One region of the Janthinobacterium sp. LS2A genome, then DNA from elsewhere that is predicted to be linked to it. Evidence: predicted binding sites of a transcription regulator. Region 1 holds the regulator's gene; each other region holds the start of a gene.
What was found. Region 1 encodes FNR, which switches genes on or off when oxygen is low (the NO sensors DNR and NnrR bind a similar motif). Its sites were predicted from a motif close to TTGATNNNNATCAA; they were not measured.
Positions count from the first base shown of each region.

Region 2: paaA (1,2-phenylacetyl-CoA epoxidase subunit PaaA) is a predicted target of FNR. The motif match lies at 1,397-1,410, and genes of this name have one in related genera.
Region 3: V3C40_RS15245 (FliM/FliN family flagellar motor switch protein) is a predicted target of FNR. The motif match lies at 888-901, and genes of this name have one in related genera.
Region 4: V3C40_RS19980 (universal stress protein) is a predicted target of FNR. The motif match lies at 1,385-1,398, and genes of this name have one in related genera.

Region 1 is NZ_JAZHPB010000006.1:66,189-68,389, reverse strand. Features, by position in the region: gene V3C40_RS17825 (response regulator) at 1-405, opposite strand, end outside; gene fnr (fumarate/nitrate reduction transcriptional regulator Fnr) at 645-1,403, shown strand; gene V3C40_RS17815 (FixH family protein) at 1,407-1,931, opposite strand; gene ccoG (cytochrome c oxidase accessory protein CcoG) at 1,986-2,201, opposite strand, start outside.
Region 2 is NZ_JAZHPB010000002.1:597,170-599,370, forward strand. Features, by position in the region: gene paaC (1,2-phenylacetyl-CoA epoxidase subunit PaaC) at 1-10, opposite strand, end outside; gene paaB (1,2-phenylacetyl-CoA epoxidase subunit PaaB) at 10-294, opposite strand; gene paaA (1,2-phenylacetyl-CoA epoxidase subunit PaaA) at 323-1,312, opposite strand; gene paaX (phenylacetic acid degradation operon negative regulatory protein PaaX) at 1,580-2,201, shown strand, end outside.
Region 3 is NZ_JAZHPB010000004.1:531,127-533,327, forward strand. Features, by position in the region: gene fliF (flagellar basal-body MS-ring/collar protein FliF) at 1-116, opposite strand, end outside; gene V3C40_RS15240 (flagellar hook-basal body complex protein FliE) at 177-515, opposite strand; gene V3C40_RS15245 (FliM/FliN family flagellar motor switch protein) at 1,068-1,946, shown strand; gene V3C40_RS15250 (FliM/FliN family flagellar motor switch protein) at 1,948-2,201, shown strand, end outside.
Region 4 is NZ_JAZHPB010000007.1:95,811-98,011, forward strand. Features, by position in the region: gene V3C40_RS19970 (chemotaxis protein CheA) at 1-155, opposite strand, end outside; gene V3C40_RS19975 (protein phosphatase CheZ) at 155-1,012, opposite strand; gene V3C40_RS19980 (universal stress protein) at 1,480-1,947, shown strand; gene V3C40_RS19985 (response regulator) at 2,103-2,201, shown strand, end outside.

The DNA of each region.
Region 1 (2,201 bases):
CAGCACGGTCTGGAAATACTCGCGCTCGGCAACGTTGATGCCGGCGCGCCCCGCCACTTCCGGCATGTCGGCCACGACGGCGCCATGTGCATCGAGCACCAGCACGTCGTCGAACAGCACCAGCATCGAGCGGCGCGAATAGTATTCGCGCAATTGGGCCGGCTGGGCCATCAGTTCCGGCGGCTGCTGCCTGGCCGTCAGGGTGACGATCTGCAGCAGCATGCCCAGCTTGTCGTCGAGCTCGGCAGCGGTGCGGCTGATCAGGGATGACTGCTGGCTCAGCAGTACTCGGGTGAAGTCGTCGCGCATGTGCTGCACCTGGATCATGGTGACCAGCGCGATCATGGCGATCGAGGTCAGGCTGGTGGCCAGCGCGACTTTTGCTTTGATGCCGAGAGGCTTCATGATTTCCTTTTCAGTACCGGGCGGCACAGGCGGCAGATAATGCTGTTAGGAATTTTCCTATCAATACATCAAGTTGGCAAGCGGCGCCGCGCAAATGGCCCTCCCCGCATGGGCTTTTGACGATGTTGCCATATAATTAAAGTCGGAACGTCGTTTATTCGCCGAAATTGCGGTGAAATTGGCACACGGCAACCCTGTATGCAGTAAACTTGTTGTTGCATTTTCTAAAAGGTACCGACATGACTGAAGCGCTACTCACTCCAACCTTGCCCACAGTGACCGTGGAAGCGTTGCGTGCGCGATGCTCGACCTGCAGCATGCATCAATTGTGCCTGCCGATGGGCCTCGATATGGGCGACATGGACAGGTTGGACCAGATCATCGGCCGCCGCCGCAAGATCGTGCGCGGCGCCTCGCTGTTCCGCATCGGCGACTCGTTCCAGAACCTGTACGCGATCCGCCTGGGACACTTCAAGACGTACCAGATCAATCCGGGCGGCGAAGAGCAGGTGACGGGTTTCCAGATGGCCGGCGAACTGCTGGGCATGGACGCCATCAGCGCCGACCGCCACCACTGTAATGCGGTGGCGCTCGAAGACAGCGAAGTGTGTGAAATCCCGTTTTCCAGCCTGGAACAATTGTTGGGCAATATGCCGACCCTGCTGCGTCATTTCCACCGCATGATGAGCCAGGAAATCACGCGCGAGCAAAGCGTGATGCTGTTGCTGGGCAATATGCAGGCGACGCAGCGTTTTGCCGCCTTCATCGTCAACCTGGCGTCGCGCTACGAAGCGCGCGGCTATTCGAGCAGCAAATTCCAGCTGCGCATGTCGCGCGAGGAAATCGGCAACTACCTGGGCCTGACCATCGAGAGCGTCAGCCGTTTATTGTCGAAATTCAAGAAGGAAGGCTGGCTGCGCGTCTCGAACCGCGAGATCGAGATCCTGCAACCAGCCAAGCTGAAAGCCATTACGGCAGGCACGGACGTCTGCAAGTAAGGCTTATAACTCTTCGTCCGCATGCAGCGCGATGCTGCGCTGCACGGGCCAGGTCCAGATGCCGGACAGGCGCCACTCGCGCTTGTCGTTTTCCACCAGCACCTGCCAGCGGCTGCGCTCGAGCATCGGCAGCGCGACCGAGAAATTGCCGGCCGCATCGGGCTGCACCAGCAGCTTGATATCTTTTTCCGGCAGGGTCGCATGCGCCAGGTGCAGCTGCAGCGGTCCCTGGTAGGCCTTGCCGAAGCTGTGCACGGAACCGCTCAGGCGCGCTTGCGCCACGTCGTACGCCAGGCTCGTATCCATGGCCAGGTCGCTGGCGATCGTGTCGCGCTTCAAATCCTGGTTGATCGCCTTGCCCTGCTTGTAATAATCGCCCACCACCAGCGCGTCGGGCTGCGTAAAGGCGATATAGCCCATGAAGCTGCCGACGACCACGGACAGGCCGGGACCGATCATCAGCAGCCATGGCCAGCGATGCTTGTACCACGGTGCAACGGGAGGCTGCAGTTTCAGACTGTCGGACATGGTATTTCTCCTCTGTAAACGGCCAGCCCCCGTGCGGGGACCGGCCTTCCTGCATCACCGCGGCACGATGAAGACCGCGCTTTCACGCACATGCAGCGACGGGTTGTCCAGCGATTGCAATTCGATCGCAATCTTGTTCGACCCCTTCTCGCCCACGCCGTGCGGCACGCGCAGGCGGATCGGCCAGCCCAGCGTTTCCGTCGGCTGCAAGGTCACTTCTTCGCGCGTCAGCAAGGTCAGGCCCGGCAAGCCGGAAGCGCTGATTTTAAA
Region 2 (2,201 bases), on a different contig from region 1:
GCGCTCCCATCACAGGTTCTTGACTTCTTCCGGCATCGGGAAGAAGGTGGGATGGCGGTACACCTTGCTGTTCGACGGTTCGAACAGGGCGCCCTTGTCGCCGGGGCTGCTGGCGACGATATCGGCCGCGCGCACCACCCAGATGCTCACGCCTTCATTGCGGCGCGTGTAGACGTCGCGCGCATGGTTGACCGCCATGGTGGCGTCGGACGCGTGCAGGCTACCCACATGCTTGTGCGCCAGGCCGTGCTGGCTGCGGATGAAAACTTCCCACAATGGCCATTCTTTGCTCATGTTGCTATCCCCTATCTGTCTTATGTATTTACGCTGCCGCTTTGTTAGCAGCTTGCTTGTCTGCATACGCGACCAAGGCATCGCGGAACCATGCGCCGTCTTCATACGCTTTGACGCGCGTTTGCAGGCGTTCGCGGTTGCACGGGCCATTGCCCTTCAGGACGTTGTTGAACTCGGACCAGTCGATCTCGCCGAATTCATAGTGGCCCGTCTCCGCATTGAACTTCAGGTCGGGATCGGGCACGGTCAAGCCCAGGTATTCGATTTGCGGCACGGTCTGGTCGACCATGCGCTGGCGCAGTTCATCGTTCGAAAACAGCTTGATACGCCATTGCGCCGACTGGGCGCTGTTGACGGAGGCGGCGTCCGACGGGCCGAACATCATCAGGGATGGCCACCACCAGCGGTTCAGCGCATCCTGCGCCATGGCTTTCTGCTCGGGCGTGCCCTTGCACAGCGACATCATGATGTCGTAGCCCTGGCGCGCATGGAACGATTCTTCCTTGCACACGCGAATCATGGCGCGCGCATATGGACCGTATGAGCAGCGGCACAGGGGAATCTGGTTGATGATGGCGGAGCCGTCAACGAGCCAGCCGATGGCGCCCATGTCGGCCCACGACAGGGTCGGATAGTTGAAGATGCTCGAATATTTGGCTTTGCCCGAGTGCAAGGCGGCCAGCAAGTCGTCGCGCGATACGCCTAACGTTTCCGCAGCGCTGTACAGGTACAGGCCATGGCCCGCTTCGTCCTGGATCTTCGCCAGCAGGATCGACTTGCGTTTCAGGGTCGGCGCGCGCGTGACCCAGTTACCTTCGGGCAATTGGCCGACGATTTCCGAGTGCGCGTGCTGCGAAATCTGGCGGATCAGGGTCTTGCGGTAGGCGTCCGGCATCCAGTCCTTGGCCTCGATCTTGATGCCTTCGTCGATGCGCGCCTGGAAAGCGCGCTCTTCTTGACCCATGTCGTCGAGGGAACGGACGTTCTTGAGGCCGGTTTCAACCATTTGTGCGTACATGATGTGTCTCCCATGTCTTTGATTTTGCGCAGCAACGCGGTGCGATGAACAGATAATACGATACAAAAAACGATTTGCATACACTTGATATGAATCATTTTAAAATTTCGTATCTTGTGCAGCTTTTTTGTGCGTATGATATTGCTTATGAGAAAACACTATGGAGCGCCACCAGCGCTTCCGGCAAATTATTGCCGCGCTACCCGCGCAGCCAAGTAAACTGCTGCTTTTATTGATTCGACCGCAACACGGCCAGACCGGAACCACATGAAGAACACCCGCTGCACGGCATGGATAGCCGATTTCCTGGAAAGCGACCCACCGCGCTCGAAGTCCCTGGTGATGACCATCTTTGGCGACGCCATCGTGCCACGCGGCGGCGCCATCTGGCTGGGCAGCCTGATCGAACTGCTGGCGCCATTCGGCGTCAATGACCGCTTATTGCGCACCAGCGTGTTCCGCCTGGCGCAGGAAGGCTGGCTCAGCTCGCAGCGCGATGGCCGCCGCAGTGCCTATACGATACGCCCGGAGGCGCTGGCCCGCTTCGAACGTGCCTACCGCCGCATCTATGCGCCGCTGGTCGTGCATTGGGATGGCAGCTGGACCCTGGTGATCGGACCGGCCGGCAGCATCGGCGCGGCCGAGCGGGGAGCGCTGCGCAAGGAATTATTGTGGGCCGGCTATGGTTTGATTTCTCCCGGCATCTTTGGCCACCCCGCCAGCAATGCGGAAGCGCTGGAAGATATCCTCGTGCGCAACGAGGTGCAGGGCAAGCTGTACGTCTGCCACACCACGGAATTGCCGGGCGTGAGCACGCGCCCCCTGCGCGACATGGTGGGCGACTGCTGGGACTTGTCGGAAGTGATGGCTGGCTACGAAAAATTCATCG
Region 3 (2,201 bases), on a different contig from region 1:
GTCACCATGGCGGTGATGCCGATGGCCAGCACGACGATGGGAACCAGGTTTTTCAGCAGGGCGGGCGGGATGGCGGGCTGGGCGCCAGGGCGCCAGCGCGCAAATGCGGACTTCATGGTGGTAATCACTTGGGGTAACTTTCGCTGGGAGGCTGGGCGTGGATCAGGACGTGAAGATTACAGAGGCAGTTTGATGAGTTCGTCGACGGCGCCCATGACCTTGTTGCGCACTTGCATCAACATGGAGAAGGACAGGCTCGCTTCCTGGCTGGCCAGCATGGCGCCGACCATGTCGTCGCTCTTGCCGCTGTCGACGTCGCTCATTTTCTGCGCGGCCAGGCGGTCGTCGCCGTTGACCTTGCCGATGGCGTCTTTCATGCTTTGTGCAAACGAGAAGCCGGATTGTTCCGGTGCGCCGAACTGGGCGGCGGGCATGATGCTGGCGCCCAGGGCGTGCGCGTCATTGCTCAGTGCTGCCAGATCGGCCTTGATCAGACCTGCGAGTTCGTTGCTCATCTTGCCCTCTACTTTCAATATGCGGTGACGTATCAATCAGAAATTACTGGTTTGCCATTCCGGCAGGCATTACATTGAATGCCATCTTGCCCGGCCCGATTTCAATTGGGCCCATCAGTTTTATCAGTTGCCACACCATCCGCTCAGCAGATTCAAACAAACCCGGCAGACCTGCGCCGACATGATTTACATGGCCATGACAACTAATGATTATCTGATAAAAGTTTCTTCTGGTGGCAATAAGAGGAGCTGGGAACTGCCATAAAAACCGGAATCAGGTAAGCGGAATGGCGCACTGCAAATCACTATTTTCTCGCTATAAGCTTACCTCGGGGCAACTATAAAGTAAAGAGAGGATTGCCTCAAGGAATATTGATACATGGCAATATTTGGCTTTTTCATGTATTGTTCAGCACCGTAGCCATCGAGCATGCGATACGATGCGCAATCGTTTGCTTGCAGACCTGTCGGCAAGGCCAAGATGATGCTGTATTTAATTTCGGGCGATCCGTATAATTTGTTCTGCCACCGCAATACCGACATGACCACTACATGACAATCATTACCAAGACAGATCAAACTGTGCGCCATCAAGTCCTCGATTCCTGTCTGCTTGGACGCCCTGTCCATTTGCTGCATGTATTCGGCGCACAGCTGCGCGACGACCTGGCCGTGGCCCTGCGCCAGCCGATGAGCCGTCGCTACTGGGGCAATTTCCAGATCGACGCCGTGACCTTGTCGCGCGTGGAGAACGAAGACAGCGTGAACCGCTGGCTGAGTTTTTCCACGCCGGCCGGCCAGCCGGGCTTTGCGCTCGAACGGCAGATACTGTTGAGCGTGCTGAACTATCGCTACGGTAGTGCCGGCGCCAAGGGCGCGCTGCCCGATCCGGCGCAAGTGCGCGTGACGGCAACGGAAGAGCGCCTCGCTGTGGTGCTGGGACAACAGTTGGTCCACAGTTTGTTCACCCGCATCCACAAGAACCTGCAAACCCTGGGCAAGAGCAGCGACATCGACACCACTGCCGAGGTCGCCGTGCAGTCCGGCGTGCACCCGGCACGCGGCAGCTGGATCGTCACCGTGGCGCTCAGCGACGTCGAAGCGGGGCAGAGCGGCCAGTTCTGGTTCTCGCTGGACAAGCGCCTGATGGCCGACGTGCTGCGCGGCCTGCTGCCCGAGCGCGCGCAAGCGAAGAAAGCCTTGCGCGGCAGCGTACGCCCGCTCGCTTCGCGCCTGCAAGTGACCCTGGAAGGCCGGCTCGTCAGCAAGCAGGTGCAGCTGGGCGCCTTGTTCGACCTGCGCGTGGGCGACGTGATTCCAGTCAGCCTGAGCCGTACCGACGTCATGCTTGACGACTCCCGTTTATTTACAGCGGCTGTTTCCGAACACAAGGGCAAGCTCTGTTTAACCTCATTTGAAGATGTCGAATAATATGAATATCACCGATACCAACCAGAGCGAAACCCTGCTGGAAGACCTGGGCGATGACATGATCATCGACCAGGGCGACGTCTCCGACGTGGCCAGCACCCGCGCGCGCCGCGACATTCCGCAAATGATGCGCAAGATTCCCGTCACCCTGACACTGGAAGTGGGCTCGGCCCGCATCTCGCTGGAAGAGTTGATGGCCATCGGCCCGGAAAGCGTGATCGAACTCGACATGCTGGCCGGCGAACCGCTGGTGAT
Region 4 (2,201 bases), on a different contig from region 1:
AAGCCGGCGCCGCCCTTGATGGTGTGGAAGGAACGAAACACGGCATTCAGTGTTTCCTTGTTGTCAGGATCGCGCTCGAGGCGCAACAAGTGCTCTTCAACATTAACCGCAAGATCCATCGCCTCAACGACGAAATCCTTGAGCATATCGTCCATTAGAATCCCAAATCCGCAAGAAGGTCGTCTACATTATCCTGGTCCAGCGCCACCGACGGCACGGACGGGCCCTGCATCAGCGGCACCGGCTTTTGCGCCAGTTTCTCGCGCACTTCGGCCGGCGCGTTGTCGCGCAGCAGCTGGGCCAGTTCGTTTTCCACCGTCTTGGTGATGTTGACCACTTTTTTGATCAGCTGGCCCGTGATGTCCTGGAAGTCCTGCGCCATCATGATTTCCAGCAAGCGCGCTTTTTCCGCTTCCGTTGCTTCGGAAACGGCTTGCGCGAACTGGCGCGAATCGCCGGCCAGGGCCTTGAATTCTTCCAGGCTCAGCTTGCCATCGAACAGGGCTGTCCAGCGGCTGTCCATGTCCTTGGCCTTCTTCGACAGCACATCTTGCGCCGGCATGCCTTCGTCGAGCGTGTTCAGAACCTTGTTGGCTGCCTGTTCGGTCAGGGTGGCGACGTATTCCAGGCGGTCCTGGGCGTCGACGATCTGCGACGACGCTTCCGTCAACGCCTTGTCGTAGCCCAGTTCGCGCAGCGAATCGTGCAGCAGGCGCACGATGCCGCCCAGGCGCTCGAACATCGGCTTGTCGGACTGGTCGACGGGATCGGCCGCGTCGCCAGGCGCATCGGCGCTGGCCACGGGCGCCGCTTCCGGCGCGGCTGGCGTTTCTGCCACGGCGGCTGCCGGCACGGCGGCGCTGGCCGACACGGAGTCGAACAGCGCGTCGAAATCGTCATCCGCAATCACGGCGGGAGCGGGCGCGGCGGCAGGTGCGGGCTGAGCCGCGGCCGCACTTTGCGCAGATACTTCATCGAATAATGCGTCGAAATCATCAGCGGCGTTGGTCATATCCCTGCTTCTCCATAATTTGTCAAAATTCCGCCTGAACTGTGCGTTTTACAGACTGATACCCACAATTTCTCGATTAAGATGATTTGAGGCAATACCGCTGCGATGGTGCGAGTGTAGCAGGGCGCCGCCCTGTTGGTAAATCTCAAAACGCGCTTCCTGGTGCAAAGCTGGTCCACAAGAGCTTTTCCACCAGGAAATAAGTGTTCCTGCTGTTGTATTTTGAAATACTACCATTGGCGTGCGTGCAAGACCACGCGTAGTACAACAAATCCTGCTTCCGGGCGCCCGCGCAACAGCGCAGTATGGACAGCGTTGCAGCTAAAACACGATCTTTCTGCCAATGTTGTCTATACTGAAGGTGCAGTTGTGTTGATAATTATCAAGTCTTTACATGAATACAATGCTGCCGCCGCGTCTACAATAAGAGGCGTTGCGTGCGCTCAGTCACCGTCAAAGGATCTGCCATGTATAAGAAAATTCTGATCGCCACGGACGGCTCCACCGTCTCCAACTTGACGGCCTGTGCCGGCGTTGCCTTTGCCGAACAGATGCACGCCGACATCCTTGCCGTGTACGTGGCGCCCGAATACCAGTACCCGGTATACATCGAGATCATTCCGCCAAGCTACCCCAGCGAGGAGGAGTACCGCATCGCCATGCGCAAGGCGGGCGCCGACCACTGGCAGCCCATCCTCGACGCGGCCGCCAAGCGGGGTCTGGAAGCGACGGGCTTGACGGCCTTTTCCGACAGCCCCGCCCTGAAAATCGTGGAAGTGGCGCAATTGCAGCATTGCGACCTGATTTTCATGGGCTCGCATGGCCGCAGCGGCTGGGGACAATTGCTGCTGGGCAGCGTGACCAACAAGGTGCTGTCGCACTCAAAACTGCCGGTACTCGTGCATAGGCTGATCAAGGAACCACCGTCGGAATAAGGGGTCACATGACCACGCAGACCGCCGTTGCCGGCACATTAAGAAAAAGGCAAATTTTCGGCCGCGTCAGTTAAAATGGCAACGTTTCTCGTTTCTCAACATTTGATTGTCCGGTGACGGACAGAGCAGATTTCACGCATCCAGATTGCCCGCCTATGATACGTATTGTGATTGCCGACGACCACACCATCATGCGAGAAGGATTGAAGCGCATCCTTGACGGCGCGCCGGACATCGATATCGTGGGTGAAGCC